Regions from separate parts of the Exiguobacterium sp. UBA6309 genome, predicted to be linked through region 1. Evidence: riboswitches for the same ligand, from Rfam matches in the RefSeq annotation. Region 1 holds a riboswitch; each other region holds the start of a gene.
The links. A riboswitch is a leader RNA that binds a small molecule or an ion and turns the genes downstream of it on or off. The one in region 1 is predicted to bind S-adenosylmethionine.
Positions count from the first base shown of each region.

Region 1 (4,401 bases):
TTCCTCGGTCGTGATGTGACGTTGCTTGAATCCTTCGATACTTGCTTGATAGCTTGAGGTGATCGCAACATCGGCGCCCACTTCAAAGTAATCGTGATGGACACGCTCAATCTGTTCCGGTGCTTCAATTAAGAGGCGTGCCGACCAAAGTGGATCGTTCAGGTCGAATCCCTTTTGTTCGAGTTCGGTCGCAAGGGCACCATCTAAAATAAGAAAAGGAACTTCCTGTAATCGTTGGTCAACTGGATTTTTGATTCGGGACATCTTCAACACTCCGTTTCTGAGAAGAATTCGTGAACGCATGAACGACATAACAGATCACGATGAATGGGATACCGCAATACAAGGCGACTCGTTGCGTCGGATCAAATCCGATACCAATCAGGGAAATCGAACAGACGACGAAAGCGGCGATCGGTACCAATGGAAAGAGTGGTGTACGATAGACCAATTCGTCGACCATATGCCCTTCGCGGAGGAATTGTTTCCGGAAGCGATACTGCGCAACGCTGATACTCATCCAGACGACGACAACAGCAAGACCGGAAATCGAGACGAGCGCGATATAGACACTTCCTGCTGCATAGATGCTAGAAAGCAAAGCAAGTCCTCCGCCAAGCATGCTGAACAATACAGCTCGAAGTGGAACCCCACTTGGTGTCACCTGGGCGAAGAAGCGCGGAATCATGCGTTCGTTCGCAAGCGACCAAAGCATCCGGGAGGCAGCGTAAAGCCCAGAGTTCGCTGCCGATAAGATCGCTGTCAGAATGACGAAGTTCATCACGTCTGCCGCATACGGAATCCCGATTCGTTCAAACACCGCAACGAATGGACTTTCGAGCACGCCCTTCCCTTCCGTTGGCAATAAGACGGCTAATACGATGATCGTACCGACGAAAAAGAGGACGAGTCGCAAAATCGTTGTTCGGATCGCAAGCGGAATCGTCCGCTTCGGATCGACCGCTTCACCCGCTGCGACGCCGATCAATTCCGTTCCTGAGTAAGCAAAGTTCACGGCAAGCATCGTCATGAAGATCGCAAATGCCCCATTTGGAAACAATCCTCCTTCCGTTAAGGAAGAAAAGAATGGTGCTGGGCTACCATCTTGTAATGGGATGAAGCCAACGATGGCTCCCGCACCAAGTAAAATGAAAGCAATGATCGTTACGACCTTAATGGCGGAGAACCAAAACTCGACTTCAGCAAATACGCGGACCTTCAAGACGTTGATACCAAGGATCATCGCAGCGAATAATGCACTGAACACCCAGACTGGAATCGACGGGAACCAACGTTGCATTAAAATGCCTGCTGCCGTGAATTCTGAACCAAGGGCGACCGTCCACGTCAGCCAGTAGAGCCAGGCCACCGTATAACCGGTACCGGGTCCGATATAATTTGTTGCGTACTTATGGAATGATCCGGTTTCCGGCATGTGTACAGCGAGTTCGCCAAGACTTAACATGACTAAGTAGACGACGACGGCTCCGATTAAATACGACAAAATCGTTCCGACACGTCCCGCTTGTTCCAACGTATAACCTGTACTTAAAAATAATCCTGTTCCAATGACGCCTCCTAACGACAGCATGATCAGATGACGTGATTCCATCTTGCGTCGAAACGCTCCGCTCGTTTTCATGAATCCATTTCCTCCTCGTTCCACCTATTTCAAACAAAAAACGCATCCTCACGGATGCGTCGGTCGACAATTCGGAAATCTTATCGATCGGGTGCAACACCCGCAGGAATTAGCACAGTATCTTTCGACCTGTTGCTGAGGTTTCATAGGGCCAGTCCCTCCACCTCTCTGGATAAGTATGTAATTGTTCCTAACCCTATCAAGTCTTTTCCGAATTGTCAACGCAATTCAGAATACTCCTACCAAAAAACATTCCGTATCGTAATGATCCGGAATGTTAGAACGTTTTATTTTTTAGCAAATAAATCCGCTGTTTTTAAGGCTGCCCGAACCGCTTTCCGGTTCAATGTTCCTTGCTGATGCTTCATTTTCTTCGTTTGAGCAGCAAGTTGTGCTTTGAGTGCCGCAATTTCTTGATCTTTTTGAGTCGTCGTTGTCTGTTTCTGCAATGCTTTGATTTTCTTATCTTTTTCGGCCAATTGCGCTTTTGCCTGTTTTTGCGCATCCGCGATCTTCTTCTCTTGTTCCGGGAAGAACCGTTCGAAACGGGCGACTGCTTCTTCGAGACTCACGCCAGAAATCGGTTGAACCGGTGGAAGTAGTTCCGCTTGCGCCATTTGACGGTCAAACGGCACATTCTCAGGATAATTCGTCTCTTGGTAAATGTGTTCAAGATCATTCACGTTCAAGAAATCAACGAAGTTGTCGAAGTTACGTGCTTGAACACGTGCCGGACTTTGGAAATCAGCATTGGCTACGACGTCGGATAATTGTGTATCCGCTTTGATGTCGTTCGCCCAAATATGCGTCAACTGATGATAATCCGTTAGTTCGCGCATTCGTGCATCCTTTGGAATGAGGATACTCGGCGTACCCGCAAGCGTTGCTGTGATATTTCCATGCAAGCGCGCACCAAAACTGAGGTCTGCCTGCCCGATGAAATCGAACCATGTTTGTGCGTTCAAGAAGAAACGAACACGATCGTTCATGTAAGCAGGATCCGACATCTTCACCGGATAGTTCGTCACGGACAAATCTGCGATCGGATGCGTTCCTGTATACGTCAATTTCAGTTCCTTCATCCATTGGGGAATGAAGTAATGATTCGGATACTCTTCCATTCCGCGCGTAATGAAATCAAGAACATTTTGTGGTGCTAAACGTGACGAGTTGACCGTAATCATCGACTCGGGCGTAATGTTCGTTTCACGAATATGTAAGTCGCGACCAAACGCGTACATCGAAGGACATCCGATGACACGATGATCAATGCCTTCGCGGAAACCGAGACGCGTCAAGTATTTCGACGTGATTTCCCCACGAAGACCAAGCATGCTTGAGCGCTCAAGAACAGCACTGACGAATGCTTTGACATCTTCATCGAACGGGAATCCGCCGTCTAGATCTGGTTCAAACGGTGCATGTAAGCCTACACCGATGACGACGACTGGAATTTTTAATTTCTTGATAAGGCGTGTGTACTTCCGCAATGTCGGTACGAATTCTTTTCGGAATGCGTCCGCTAACGGAATGACGTAGAGATCGAAGTTAGCATTGATCTCATCTGCCCGTTCTTCATCATAATAGTAATAGTCCGGTGTAATCGTCGTTCCTTCTGTCATCAATGTCCGAAAGATACTGTATTGATAAATGAGATTTCCAACGTTTCCTCCAATGGAATTATGTTTCATCAAATAAGGAGCATCGAACTGTTCGAATGGTGTCATACCTGCACGAATAATAATACGTTTCATAATGGATAAACTTCCCCTCTCGTCTGCTTCATTCGTCCTTTTAAGAAAAAAATACGGAAAAATATATTATCACTTTTTTTCAATCTCATTAAGGATAGATTAACTTTATTTCGAAAGTCAACGATTCCTAGGAGAAACAGGTCTTTCGTCATCAAAACGAAACATTAGCATCACCCCATTATTTTTCTAAAATAGAAAAATGTAACTATTTAATCGTTCTAAGATACATGCGTAAGTTTGCTTCGACTAATTTTAAAGCTCTGAACCGTTCTGTCGAAGTAGGTTCTAACAAGGCACTGAAAAAATGTTCCACTTCGACTGGCTGACCTTTTTCCATATCGCGCAACATCGACGATTTCATCGTATCTTCCATCGCATGCATCTGCTTCAATAGCACCGTTTCTGTATCGTCATTGAAGACAGCGCCCTGTTCTTCCATCGCCTGTTTCGCTTCGTTCATGACGTCTACAATCATCTGACGCCCGACAGCTTCTTCCCGAATCGAACCGATCGCTGAACGAAATAGCGTCGTCACACCCGCAAATGTCGAAATGAAAAGATACTTTTGCCACATGTCATCCATGATATGCATCGAGTACGCCATCGGTGCCTTCGCTTTCGCAAAACGTGTTGCGATCTCCTGCAAACGAGCTGTTGGTTTACCGGTTCGTGAGCCGAACAACAGTCGATGTGACGGACTCGTCTGTAAAATGCGTCCTTCTGCATCAAGTGTTGATTCAATGAAGCAAAGACCGCCCAGTACACGCTCTTCTCCGAAGACTTCTGTTAACCGACGAATATGTTGCATGCCATTCAATAAAGGAATGATATACGTCTCGTTCGAAACGAATGGCGTAAGATCCTCTAAGACATCATCTAAGTGATAGGCTTTCGTCGAAAGCAAAACGACATCAAATACGTGATCCGGTCGCATGTCTCGTGTCACTAACTGAGGCGTGATCGTGATATCGCCATGAGGACTAGTGATCTGTAGACCTGTTTTTT
Region 1 covers NZ_DJTL01000020.1:67,958-72,358, reverse strand. The annotation lists gene mmuM (homocysteine S-methyltransferase) at 1-264, opposite strand, end outside; gene B3M90_RS05835 (amino acid permease) at 239-1,642, opposite strand; SAM riboswitch class I at 1,720-1,821, opposite strand; gene B3M90_RS05830 (polysaccharide pyruvyl transferase family protein) at 1,930-3,396, opposite strand; gene B3M90_RS05825 (ketopantoate reductase family protein) at 3,602-4,401, opposite strand, start outside.

Region 2 (4,401 bases), on a different contig from region 1:
AAGTTCCCTGGAACTGCTGAGACATCAACGCTTTCGATGGCACGTGGCAGTTGCGCTGCTTCAAGCGGCTTGATGACGAGTTTCTTCGGATTTTTGACGATATCTTTCTCTGAGACGGTCAGTGGATCGACATCTGGCTTCAGTTCGATCCAGCCTTGTTCTGCCAAGAGGTTCAACGCCCGCGCTTGGTTCGTCGGATCATTCGGCGTCGCGACTTCAGCGCCCGTCTTGACGTCGTCAAGTGTCTTCGCCGTCTTACTATATAGTCCCATCGGTGCCGTCGGAACGGTGATGAGTCCTTTTAGGTCGAGATTTTTTTCTTTAGAGAATGTCTTCAGGTAAATCGAGTGTTGGAATAAGTTAGCGTCGATATTGCCGCTACCGAGCGCGATGTTCGGTTGGATATAATCACTGAACTCGACGATTTCGACTTTGTAGCCTTTCTTTTCAAGTTGTGGTTGAATCGCTTGTTTGACCATATCGCTATAAGGACCGCTTGTCGCCCCGATCTTGATCGTCTTGTCTTTTTCATCAGCGCTGCTGTCTCCACATCCTGCGAGGACTCCTGCACCGAGTAAGGCTGTTGCTAAAAAGGCGTATCGTTTTTTCATGATTCCACTCTCCCTTTGTATGTATGATTAGCGTTTATCTGTTTTTCGCGCCAGTTGATTCCCAAGTGCTTGAATGCTCTGGACGATGACGATGAGGACGACGATCGTCACGATCATGATGAGATTATCATAGCGATAATAGCCGAAGCGGATCGCGAGGTCACCGACACCTCCGCCGCCGACGATCCCAGCCATCGCCGAGAAGCCGATCAAACTGATCGTCGTTAGCGTGATGCCCTGAATGATGCCAGGGAGTGCTTCTGGTAAAAGGATACTGACGATGATCCGTAATGGTTTCGCACCGCACGCTTCCGCTGCTTCGATCAAACCAGGTGGAATCTCACGCAGTGATGTTTCGACGAGTCGTGCGAGAAACGGAATCGCTGCGACACTGAGGCTGACGGATGCTGCTGTTGGACCAATCGTATTATCAAGCAAAAATTTCGTTAATGGAATGAGGGCAACAAGCAAGATGATGAACGGCAAGGACCGGACGATGTTGACGACGAAGTCAAGAACACGGCGGACGGCAAGGTTTTGAAAAAATAATCCGCGGTCGGTGACGAACAAGAGAATCCCGAGCGGAATTCCGACGACCAATGCGAAGGCAAGTGAAATTCCGACCATCCACGCCGTCTCACCGAGCGCCTTCAAGAGCTCAGGTAACATCGTTTGAATACGATCAAGCCACATCCTGAATCACCTCGAGTGTATGAAGTTCCGTCGCGAGCCAGTCGAGGGCAGGTGCGATTTGATCGGAGGATCCCGTCAAGCTGACGATTAGGACACCAAAAGCGACGTCTTGGATGTAATCGACTTTTCCGTGCAGGATGCTGACCGAGATATCGTATCGACGGATGGCTTCCGACAACGTACTTTCACCGGTCTTCTCGCCCGTGAACTGTAGGCGGATGATCTTTCCCGGTGTCGCTTGCAAGATGCGTTCCGGTAGCTCGATCTGGAGTGCCGTGTCGACGTAATGTTGTGTCACCGGATGTTTGGCTTGACTGAACAAATCGTATGTAGAGGCAACTTCGACGACTTCCCCTTGAGACATGACCGCGACACGATGGCAAATCTGTTTGACGACATCGATCTCATGCGTGATGAGGACGATCGTCAATCCGAGTCGTTCATTCAAATCTTTCAACAAATCTAAAATCTGCAGCGTCGTGACCGGATCAAGGGCAGAGGTCGCTTCGTCACATAACAAGACGGTTGGATCATTCGCGAGTGCCCGGGCAATCCCGACGCGCTGTTTCTGTCCGCCGCTCAACTGACTCGGGAAGTTCGTCTCGAATCCTTCGAGTCCGACGAGCGAGACGAGTTCACGGATCCGTTCCGGAAAATCTGCTCGTTTGACGCCGGCAGCCTTCAGTGCAAAAGCAATGTTATCTGCGACATTACGCGACTGGATCAATTGGAAATGCTGAAAGATCATTCCTGTCCGCAAGCGAAGTTGACGCAAATCTGCTTTTGACATCCCGCCGAGCGAGACACCGTCGACCTTTACCGTTCCTTGTGTCGGATGCTCGAGACCGTTGATCAGACGAAGCAACGTACTCTTACCGGCACCGGATTCACCGATGATCCCAAAGATTTCTCCTTTTTGAATCGTCAAATCGACATCTCGTAATGCAAAAATCGGGGTCCGGTCTCGGACGAACCGTTTCGTAATCTGTTTGAATTCAATCATCTGCTCATCTCCTCATACAAAAAAAGTCGCTTTTTCCTAGTAGCAGAGCAACCAGAAAAAGCGACGAAAGTGTAAGATTTCGTAACTTATCTCTCAGAATGAATCCATTCTGTAGGATGTGGCACCGTTCCTGATAGGTGGTTGCCGGACGTCGTTGGGCCTAATCCCTCGGTCGCTCTCGATAAGTAGTTATGCTGTTGGGATTTACTTTAACGGAAATGATTCCCATCTGTCAAATGTTTTTTCAGAATTATTCTGCAACAGGTGTCCGGAACAGGTTGAGCGTTCCAATTCGGTCGACGGCCTCCTCTAGCCGTTCGACGTCAGCAATTAAGCTGATCCGTACGTAGCCTTCGCCGTATTCGCCGAAGAATGATCCAGGGGTAACGGCGACGTGTGCTTCGTCAAGCAGATGATCCGTGAAGCTTTGGGACGTGTATCCTTCAGGCACCGGAAGCCAGACGAAGAAGGAACCGCCCGGTCGTGGTCCGCTCCAACCGATTGCATCGAGTTTAGCGAACAAGGCATTACGTCGTGTTTCGTATAAGCTACTTAACTCACGGACACATGTTTGGTCACTCGTCAGGGCAACGGTCGCTGCATGTTGGATCGGTGTGAAGGCACTGACGTAGAGATGTTCCTGATACGTCTCGATGCTTGAGATGACGGACGGATTTCCGATCGCGAAAGCGATTCGGAAGCCAGACATGTTGAAGCGTTTCGAGAGTGAGAACAACTCGATTCCGACCTCCTTCGCCCCTTCCGTCTGCAAGAAGCTTCGTGTGGGACCATCAAAGCTGATGCCGCCGTAGGCTAAATCATGGACGACACAAATATCATGGGCATCCGCGAAGGCAACGGTCTGTTCGAAGGCTTCTGCTGTCGCTGTCGCACCTGTCGGATTACTCGGGTAATTGAAGAACAACATCCGGGCGCGCTCGACATCTGTCGTATCAAGTAAATCGTAATCCGGCAGGAAGTTATTTTTCTCAAGCAATGGAAGTGTAATCGGGTAAGCACCAGCAAGTGCTGCTCCAGACAGGTAATCCGGGTACCCCGGATCCGGGACGATGACACCTTCTCCAGGATTGACGATCGTTTGTGGTAAGGCGACGATTCCGGCTTTACTACCGAGAAGAATTGCGACCTCGGTTGCCGGATCGATCGTGACGCCGAATTCGTTCGCATAAAAGCTCGCGACGGCTTGCTTTAGAAAATCATGTCCACGAAATGGTGGATATTGAAGGTTTGTTGGCTCATCGATCGCCTGTTTCAAGGCGTCGAGAATATGTACGGGCGTCGTTTGATCGGGTGTTCCTTGACCAAGGGTAATGACATCATGTCCGGCAGCTTTCACAGCACCGATCCGGTTCGCAAGTTCAGCGAAAACGGGAGCAGGAAGCCGATCGATGGCGATGGATGGAGCGAAATGTTTCATGGATGTGTGCCTCCTTCGTAGTATTGTCGTCAAGGATAACGAATATTCAGTCAAAAGAAAAGAACTTTTTTGAAATTCAAAAAAATCGTCCAATAAACAGGTACAGATATGTGGAGCGGGAATAGAGAGTAGGGAGAGGAGTGAGGAGATGAAGCGAGCTAGCTGGAAAGAAGCAGTCGTCTATCAAGTCTATTGGCGCAGTTTTAAGGATTCGAATGGGGACGGCATCGGTGATTTGCGAGGTGTCATCGACAAGCTAGATTACATCGCATCGCTTGGTGTCGATATCGTCTGGTTAAATCCATGTTACCGTTCTCCAGACATCGATAATGGCTATGATATTGCCGATTATTACACGATCATGGACAAGGCGGGGACGATGGGCGATCTACAAGAGTTGATCACAGCGGCTCATGCACGCGGCTTAAAGATAATTCTTGATTTGGTCGTCAATCATACGAGTGACCAGCATGACTGGTTCCGTCAGTCGCGGGACCGAATCCACGACAAGGATGATTGGTACATCTGGAAAGATGGAACGAAAGAGACGCCCCCGAACAATTGGCGGTCTTACTTTGCGCCGAGCCCGTGGACGTGGAGTGAAGAGCGCGAACAATATTATTTCCATTCCTTTGCGAAAGAACAACCGGACTTAA
Region 2 covers NZ_DJTL01000038.1:67,734-72,134, reverse strand. The annotation lists gene B3M90_RS13550 (MetQ/NlpA family ABC transporter substrate-binding protein) at 1-611, opposite strand, end outside; gene B3M90_RS13545 (methionine ABC transporter permease) at 639-1,304, opposite strand; gene B3M90_RS13540 (methionine ABC transporter ATP-binding protein) at 1,294-2,307, opposite strand; SAM riboswitch class I at 2,391-2,495, opposite strand; gene B3M90_RS13535 (aminotransferase class I/II-fold pyridoxal phosphate-dependent enzyme) at 2,558-3,745, opposite strand; gene B3M90_RS13530 (alpha-glucosidase) at 3,894-4,401, shown strand, end outside.
Region 2: it holds a riboswitch for S-adenosylmethionine, as region 1 does, so the genes downstream of both, B3M90_RS13540 (methionine ABC transporter ATP-binding protein) here and B3M90_RS05835 (amino acid permease) in region 1, are expected to answer to the same signal.

Region 3 (4,401 bases), on a different contig from region 1:
CGAGCAGTGCCAATTGGAACGTCCCGATCTTATTCGCCGTATCTCCGTTTCGTGTAATGCGGTCGGCACCGACGATGATCGCATCGATCTGTTTTTCTTTCAGCGTATGGGCGACCATGTTGTCCGTAATTAACGTGACATCGATGCCGGCACGTTGCAGCTCCCATGTCGTCAATCGTGCTCCCTGCAGTAACGGTCGCGTCTCACTCGCAAAAACGGATAATTCGATGCCGCGTTCTTTTGCGATGTAGAACGGCGCAAGTGCCGTTCCATAAGCAGCGGTCGCAATCGATCCAGCATTACAAATCGTTAGGATCCGGTCGCCTGACTGGAACAATTCCAGTGCATGAATCCCGATTTGACGTGACGTCTGCGCATCCTGGTCGTATAAGGCGACCGTCCGTTTTTCCAACCGTTCGCGAATCACTTCTACCGACGTCCCGTCTTGAATGATTGGATTCAATTGATCGAGGACATTTCGCAAGTTGACGGCCGTCGGTCGTGTCGCGAGTAACGTCGCCGATGTCTCAAGCAAGGCTTGCTTGTAGACCGGTAGCTCTGCTTCAAAGCGGTACGCTTCTTGAACGAGCACGAATCCACCGAATAAGCTGATCGCAGGTGCGCCCCGGACACGTAGTTGTTTAATCGCCTCAACCGCTTGCGCGAGATCAGCAATGACTTCATAGTGCTCTTCTTGCGGTAGACGTGTCTGATCGAGAATCGTCAAGACACGATCTTCGTAACGGATACTTTGAACGAATGTAGTCATCGGCTCAGTTCCTCCGTTACGTCAAAGTTTCGTAAATCATCGAATGTCCGGCATTCTGTACGGCGTTTGATTAACGCCGCTCCTAGACGAAGAGCGTGACGTTTCCGCTCTAAGCGTTCCGTCGTTGAATCGATTGATTCTAAATCAGCGACCGGTGCAAGGCCGATCGTCCGCCGAATCAATTCGCAACCGGCAAAGCCAAGGGCATCCTGCAAGATCGTGCTCAGTACATCGTCGACGAGCCCCGATGCCCGGAATGGTTCGACGGCTTCCCGTTCCCATAATGCACGGAACGTTGAAGCAAACGTCAGCCAGAACGTATCGATATCCTTGATTCGGGCGCCACGTCGTGTAGGGTAATCCGGATATGCCGCGAAGAATAGATGCGCAATGAACTGCCCGACATCGAATCCGAATGGACCATAAAAGGCGAATTCAGGGTCGATGACTTTCGTTTCCGTCGCCGAGGCGAAGATGCTTCCTGTATGTAGATCGCCGTGCAGCAATGCATCTCCTTTCGTGATGAAGAGCGCTTCGAGTTTTGCGACTTCGCGTTTCAACTCATCGTCTGCCCATAGACGTGCCACCTCTTCTTCGAGTCCGGCTTCAATCTCGTTCGTCTCCGCGTCATGAAACGGATCCGTGAAGATTAATTTTTCCGTGATGTCGCACAAGTCTGGATTGTAGTACGTTCGGGCGACACGTTTCTTTTCAACCGGACCAAGCGCAAAGTCCGATGTATGGAATAACGTCCGAGCGAGATAAGAACCGATATGTTCCGCAAGCAACGGATACTGTTCACCTGCGAGTAAACCACTTCGAACGATCGTCAGATGTGAAAGATCTTCCATGACCGTATATGCCTCTTCATGACTAGCATGAAAAACACGTGGCACGAACGGTACGGCATGCCGTGCGAATTCACGGAGTGCGGATTGCTCGATCCACGCTCGTTCGAGCGATAACGGCCAGCTCTCCCCGACGACCTTCGCATATGGTAATGCTTGTTTTAAAATCAAGCGATGTTCGCCTTCTCGAATCCGAAAGACGAGGTTGAGGTTCCCGTCGCCAATCTCTTCTGCTTCGACGGCTCCATCGCCGATCAGTCCTAATGTCCGAACACAATCAATCGCGTCCTGTTCTGTGAATGCTTTATATGTCATCTCAGTTTCCCCCTATGTGATACACGAAAAAGCGCCTCTTTTCGTCATCGAAAAGAGGCGCAGAAAAGTCACTGCGTCCTCTTATCTCTCAGACGAAACGTCTGTTGGATGTAGCACCGTGCCCAGTGGTCGGTTGCTGCGGCGTCATCGGGCCAATTCCCTCTGCCAACTCGCGATAAGAGTCGTATGTAGTTGTCGTGTGTGATATTGATTTGAATCTTACGCAATCGACTTCCTCGCTGTCAAATCGAAATCAAGCAGAAACGGATATCATTTTTAAGTCATCTATAGAAAGAGTATTTTCAAAAAAATAAATTTTCTAAAAATAGTTTGACAAGTGGCGATTCTCATGTAAAAATTGCAATTAGATTTCACAATTTCATCCAATTCTTATCAAGAGCAGACGGAGGGACAAGCCCTACGATGTCGCAGCAACCGACCTTTTGGCACGGTGCTAATTCTTGCAGCTACTAAGCTGACAGATAAGAGTCCACGTTCGAATCATTCATGGTCTCTTGTCGCTGACGAGAGACCATTTTTTTGTTGAAGGAGGAAAGACATGGCTTATATCACTGCTACTTATCAATTGACTGCCCGTGATCGACTCGAGCAGCGCGCTGAACAACTCGCGCTTGGTCTGACAGTCGGTTCTTGGACGGAACTGAATCATCTCGAACAACAACAACTTGCCTCGTTCAAAGGGGAAGTCGTACATACCGAAGAGCGCGATGGCAAAGGATATATCACGATTCGTTACCCGGAACATAACGTATCGCGCGACTTTTCTGCGATTCTGACGACCGTCTTCGGGAAACTCTCACTCGACGGTGAAATCAAATTAACGGAATTGCTACTACCCGATACATTTACGTCGGACTTTCCAGGTGCAAAGTTCGGGATCGAAGGGGTCCGTTCCTTGATCGGTGTCGAAGATCGCCCACTATTAATGAGCATCTTCAAAGGAGTCATCGGACGCGATTTATCGTTCCTTCGTGATCAACTCGAAGGACAACTCGCTGGTGGGATCGATCTCGTCAAAGACGATGAGATCCTATACGACAATCCATTGACACCAACGATTGACCGGGCACGGATCGGACGTGAGGTCATCGATGCTCACTTCCAACGGACCGGTAAACGTGCGTTATATGCGATCACACTCAGCGGTCCTGTCTTTACGCTCAAGGATCAAGCCAAGCGATTGATTGATGCTGGAGCGACTGCTTTCTTGCTGAATACCTTCACATACGGACTCGACGTCTTACGCGAACTGGCAAGTGATCCGGAAATCAACGTTCCGATTTTCAATCATCCGGCATATAGCGGTGCGTTGATCGCTAGCCCGAATCACGGAGTCGCAGCTCCTGTCTTACTCGGCACATTACCGCGCGCTGCTGGAGCAGACTTGACGCTATTCCCGTCTCCTTACGGCAATGTCGCTTTGCCAAAGGATGTCGCCCGTGGTATCGCGGTCGAAGCGACCCGTCTCGGTCAGACGAAATCAATCTTCCCGGTTCCTTCAGCCGGTATTCATCCTGGACTCGTCGCTCAACTCGTACGAGACTTCGGGATCGATTCCGTCATCAACGCCGGCGGCGGCGTACATGGTCATCCGCAAGGTGCTGCGGCTGGTGTCATTGCTTTCCGTCAGGCACTCGATGCGGCACTCGCAAATGAATCCCTATCGACGGCAGCATCGCGTCATGAAGAATTACGAATTGCCCTCGACGCTTGGGGGATCAAGTCATGACCGTACGGATTCTTTGTGACTTCGACGGGACGGTGACGACACAGGATAACATCATCGCACTCATGCAGGCATTTGCGCCAGCGAGTGACTTCGAACCGTTAAAACGCGGTGTACTCGACCGGACGTTATCGATTCAGAGTGGTGTCGGGCAAATGTTCGCACTTCTGCCGTCTGACGGAAAAACAGCCTATCTTGACTTTTTGTTGGAGCGTGCAGTCATTCGCGACGGATTTTCGGAGTTACTGCAGTACAGTCGTCGTCAAGGCATCGATTTTTCGATCGTCAGCGGTGGAATGGACTTTTTCGTCGAACCAATCTTAGCGCCATTCCTCGACCAAGAACAGATTTACTGTAGCGTCGCTGATTTTAGTGGTCCATTCGTCCATATCGATTGGCCAAACGCCTGCGATACCCATTGCACGAACGGGTGCGGCTGTTGTAAAACGTCCGTTGCCCGGACACTACGTAAAGACGGTGACGTCATCATCGTCATCGGCGACTCGGTGACGGACTTCGAACTCGCAAAACAAGCGGATCGTGTCTATGCCCGTGATTATCTGATCACGTTGTGTGAAGAGAACGATATCGCCTATACACCGTTTGAGACGTTCCACGATATCGTTCATGATTTAACACGAGCGGAGGTGACAACATGACATTCATGCGACGGTATGAAGAGCTACGCGCCATCAAACAAGAGCTTGCGGCGCGCGATTGGT
Region 3 covers NZ_DJTL01000012.1:14,116-18,516, forward strand. The annotation lists gene mtnA (S-methyl-5-thioribose-1-phosphate isomerase) at 1-769, opposite strand, end outside; gene mtnK (S-methyl-5-thioribose kinase) at 766-1,932, opposite strand; SAM riboswitch class I at 2,011-2,114, opposite strand; SAM riboswitch class I at 2,320-2,421, shown strand; gene B3M90_RS03355 (2,3-diketo-5-methylthiopentyl-1-phosphate enolase) at 2,492-3,682, shown strand; gene B3M90_RS03360 (2-hydroxy-3-keto-5-methylthiopentenyl-1-phosphate phosphatase) at 3,679-4,338, shown strand; gene B3M90_RS03365 (methylthioribulose 1-phosphate dehydratase) at 4,335-4,401, shown strand, end outside.
Region 3: it holds a riboswitch for S-adenosylmethionine, as region 1 does, so the genes downstream of both, mtnK (S-methyl-5-thioribose kinase) here and B3M90_RS05835 (amino acid permease) in region 1, are expected to answer to the same signal.

Region 4 (4,401 bases), on a different contig from region 1:
GATAAGCGGCGCTGAGTTCCGCTTGTCTTTTTCCTGTTGCATTCAACGGGATATCTTCTCTTCCTTGGATTCGTTCATTTAAGTTCCAATCCGTCTGACCATGTCGCACTAAACAAATTTCAGTCATGTCTCTGTCTCCTTCATTCAAGAAATATGACTGATTGTATCATGTTTTTCATCGGGAAGTTGTCGCGGTGGCAATAACAACACCTGACAAGTGAAGCGTTCAATTCGTTCGAGAAGTCGTTCAATTTTCAATGGATTTTCGGTCTGTGCAAAACTAGCAAGTGAGTGGGTACCGTTCGGAAAAGAAAACAAACGGACATCAGCTCCGACATCGGCTCCTTTTTCAACGAAGTGAAGAGCTTGGGAAAACGGAACGATTGGATCTTTTTTGCCATGCAGGAGCATGATCGGTGGGGCGTCTGACGAGAGATGCGTCACAGGTGAAACGTGGGTCATGAGCTTGCGCCATTCTTCCCGTCCACCTTTATAAAACTTAATGTGAGCGATCCAGGTCTGAATGAAAGTAAACAATAAAAAATTCGTCGGTGGATATAAGGCAATGACACCACTAATCAATGGCATGTGTCGTTCATCTCGCTCACCAACGAAAGCAGATGGGGCAAGTGCCGTCGTCAGCATGAGTGCAGCTCCGGCTGAGTCTCCCCATACCATCATCCGTCCTCTTAAAATGCGAAGATCATCTGCTTCTTTGTTCAAAAAGCATAAGGCATCCCGTACATCTTCGAGATTATCCGGAAAATAACTGCCTTCTTCAAACAGACGATAATCGATACTACAAACAGCAACCCCAAGTTCAAGCAGGCGATCAACGATCGGGCTAAAACAGAACAGATCCTCGCGCTCTCCACGAACGAATGCGCCACCGTGCGCGTAGATCGCGACCGGAAACGGTCCTTCCCCCGGCGGATAATAGAGATCGAGTTGTAAGGTACGGTCTCCCACTTGTTTGTAAGTGAGTGTCCGCGATGCGAGTTGTTTTTCTGTGATTGGCAAGGCGGGTTCAGTCCATCGAAGTAATGCACCGTAATTGTTCCAGATACTTGCTCCCGCAGCTGCCGTCGTTAGTAGTGCAGCTCCCCCCATTAGCCATGCAGTTTCACGTTTCACTTGATCACCTCCAAAAGACGTACCAATTCCTTCACTTTATTATCCTTTTACCCCGTTTTAAAAGAAGTCGAACGTCTCGGTATTCGTACTTGACGCTTCTCAAACGTTCCGCTATAGTGAAAAAGTCCAAATCGGAATAATTACGTTTTAATAACGGAGGTAACATATAATGAAAAAAATCATTCCTGCTTTAACGGTCGCATTCGCGAGCGCAAGTATCCTCGCAGCTTGTGGATCAAACACCGATTCATCGACTTCAGATGATAAAAAGACGGAAATCTATACATCGACGTTCGCAACAGCTGCCATTGCCCGTGAAATCGGTGGTAATCAAGTCAACGTCAAGATGATCGTCCCACCTGGAGCAGATCCGCACTCCTATGAACCGACGTCAAAGCAACTCACTGAGATTGCCAAAGGTGACCTTTTCCTTTTGACGGGTACGACACTTGAACCCTATTCAAAAAAAATCCAAGAGAGTCTAAAAGGCACGGACGTCCGGTTCATCGAGACGAGTAAGGATGTCACTTTGCTGGAATCGGATGCTACGCTTCACGCACATGAAGAAGAGGGACATACAGAAGATGAGCAGGCGCACGAAGAGGAAGGACACGATCATGGAAAATACGATCCACACGTCTGGCTTGATCCTGTCAACGCCAAAGCAATGGCACGTTCTATCACAGTCGCCTTATCAAAAGAAGTACCAAAAGACAAAGCAACATTCGAAAAAAACTTGAAAGCGTTCGATCAGCAGGCTGACGCACTCGATAAAGAGTTCAAGCAAGCCGTCGCTGACGGATCAAAAAAAGAACTTCTCGTCACACATGCAGCTTACGGTTACCTCGCCGAACGATATGGTTTCACGCAGCTTCCAATCGCCGGAATTTCCCCTTCCGATGAACCCTCACAAAAGCAACTGGCTGCTTTAGTGAAAGAAGCGCGGATGCATGATTTGAAATACGTCGCGTTCGAAGAAACGGTTTCACCAAAGGTTGCGCGTGTCATCCAAAAAGAAATCGGAGCTAAATCCGTGACGATCCATAACCTCGAGTCGGTGACGAAATCGCAGCAAAACAGCTCGTATTTTAAGTTGATGGAAGAAAACGTCCAGACGTTAGAACAGGCACTTCAGTAAAGTACAGTTGACACGCGTTACTCAATGCGGTACGGTAAGAAACGTGTTTTACAACAATTGAATGACTTCTTTTTATCGCGAGAAACGGAGGGACTGGCCCAATGATGTTTCGGCAGCGGACGATTTGATTCGTACTGTGCCAAATCCAGCAAGCGAAAGCTTGAGAGATAAGAAGAGCGTCTTTATTTCATAAAGACCTCCTTCTTTCTTGCGAAGGGGTCTTTTTTTGTATCTTTGAGAAACGAGGTGTCAACAATGAATGAAATGATCACGCCTAACAAATGGGCACTGCTTCCCCTCGTCGTATTTCTGGTCCTCTTCATCGGAGCCGGCATCTTCTATGACGACTTTTACAAATTCCCGATTCTTATCGCTGCTTTGATCGCGCTGATCTTTGCTGCAATCACGACGAAAGGATCGATTAATCAAACGGTTGAACGAATCGCAACCGGTGCCGGAAATCCCGATATCATGATTATGGTCTTCATCTTCTTATTAGCCGGTACGTTCTCTGGAACGGCAGAAGCAATCGGCGCCATTGATGCGACCGTCAATGCTGCCTTAACGTTCCTACCTCCGTCACTCCTGATGAGCGGTCTGTTCGTCATCGCTGCCTTCATCTCGATGGCAATGGGAACTTCGACTGGAACGATTGCTGCACTCGCACCGATCGCCTTCGGTATTCATGAAGCAACAGGCATCAACGTCGCAATCGCAGCAGCGTCAGTCGTTGGGGGTTCGATGTTCGGCGATAACTTGTCGTTCATCTCAGATACGACGATCGCTGCCGTTCGAACGCAAAAAACGAACATGCGTGATAAGTTCCGAACGAACTTCATGATCGTTCTCCCGGCTGCCATCTTGACGGTCATCTTACTCGCATTCGTTTCTGGTTCTGGCGATGCGGTAACGGCTAAAGCATTCGAGTTCTACAAATTGATTCCATATCTCGCCGTCATCGTCCTTGCACTATTTGGTGTTAACGTCATCCTCGTTCTCGTCGGTGGTACATTGCTCACTGGCATCATCGGTATGATTGACGGTAGCTTCGGTTTAAGTGGGTTCGTCCTTTCGATGTCAAAAGGAATGATGGGCATGGCAGAGATTTCAATCTTGACGCTCCTCATGGGTGGTCTCGTCAGTTTGATTACGTTCAACGGTGGAATCGCCTACTTGAAGGAGACGTTGACGCGCAAGATTTCACAGCGTCGCGGTGCCGAATTCAGTATGGCGGCACTCGTCAGTGCAACGAACCTCGCAACGGCGAACAATACGATCTCGATTCTTGTCGCTGGACCACTCGCGGCTGAAATCGCCGATACGTATGAAATCGATCGCAAGAAATCAGCGAGTATTCTTGATATCTTCTCTTGTGGGATTCAAGGTATCATTCCGTATGGGGCACAACTCTTGATCGCAGCAGAGTTGACGAAGACGGCTTCACCGGAACTGATTCCGTATCTGTTCTATCCGTTCCTGCTCTTCGTCTGTGGATCGATTGCCATCATCTTTGGTTTCCCACGTCCGAAGAAATCCGTTGCTCAACAGGAAAAAATCTCTTCTTAACCAACGACAGGTCCGATCATGGTGATCGGACCTGTTTCATTATTTTTTCTGCTTCGCTTGTCGTTCTAAAATCAAATACGCGATTGCTGGAAGTGGAAACTGAAGGAGTCCCGCGCCTCCCCATACCCACGGGTTACGTCCTGATTTTCGTGCACTGAAAAATAGGCTAACTGCTTGCGTGACCAACAAGGCACTAATACTAAGCCAAGCTCCCTTTGATAGCTTTTTATTCTTTTGAGCCATCCTTTCTCCCCCTCTTTCTGACATACAGTCAGATGTGATGAATTCTCTTTTATTTTAACCCATTCTATTCCTCCATGAGCATGGAAACGGACGGTTTTGTTCGTTCGTGCTAAACTAAACGAGCAAATCTAAACTACGTTTTATGAGGAGGAGTAACACATGCAATACGCAAAACTTTCAAACGGTATTACGATTCCCCAAATCGGATTCGGTGTCTGGCAAGTAGACGAAGAAACAGAAGCACCCGCTGCTGTTGCTGAAGCACTACGTGTCGGCTATCGTCATATCGATACAGCTGCTGTCTATAAAAACGAGCGCGG
Region 4 covers NZ_DJTL01000008.1:19,473-23,873, reverse strand. The annotation lists gene B3M90_RS01130 (histidine phosphatase family protein) at 1-127, opposite strand, end outside; gene B3M90_RS01125 (alpha/beta hydrolase) at 145-1,134, opposite strand; gene B3M90_RS01120 (metal ABC transporter solute-binding protein, Zn/Mn family) at 1,304-2,272, shown strand; SAM riboswitch class I at 2,342-2,446, shown strand; gene B3M90_RS01115 (Na+/H+ antiporter NhaC family protein) at 2,528-3,838, shown strand; gene B3M90_RS01110 (hypothetical protein) at 3,878-4,081, opposite strand; gene B3M90_RS01105 (aldo/keto reductase) at 4,241-4,401, shown strand, end outside.
Region 4: it holds a riboswitch for S-adenosylmethionine, as region 1 does, so the genes downstream of both, B3M90_RS01115 (Na+/H+ antiporter NhaC family protein) here and B3M90_RS05835 (amino acid permease) in region 1, are expected to answer to the same signal.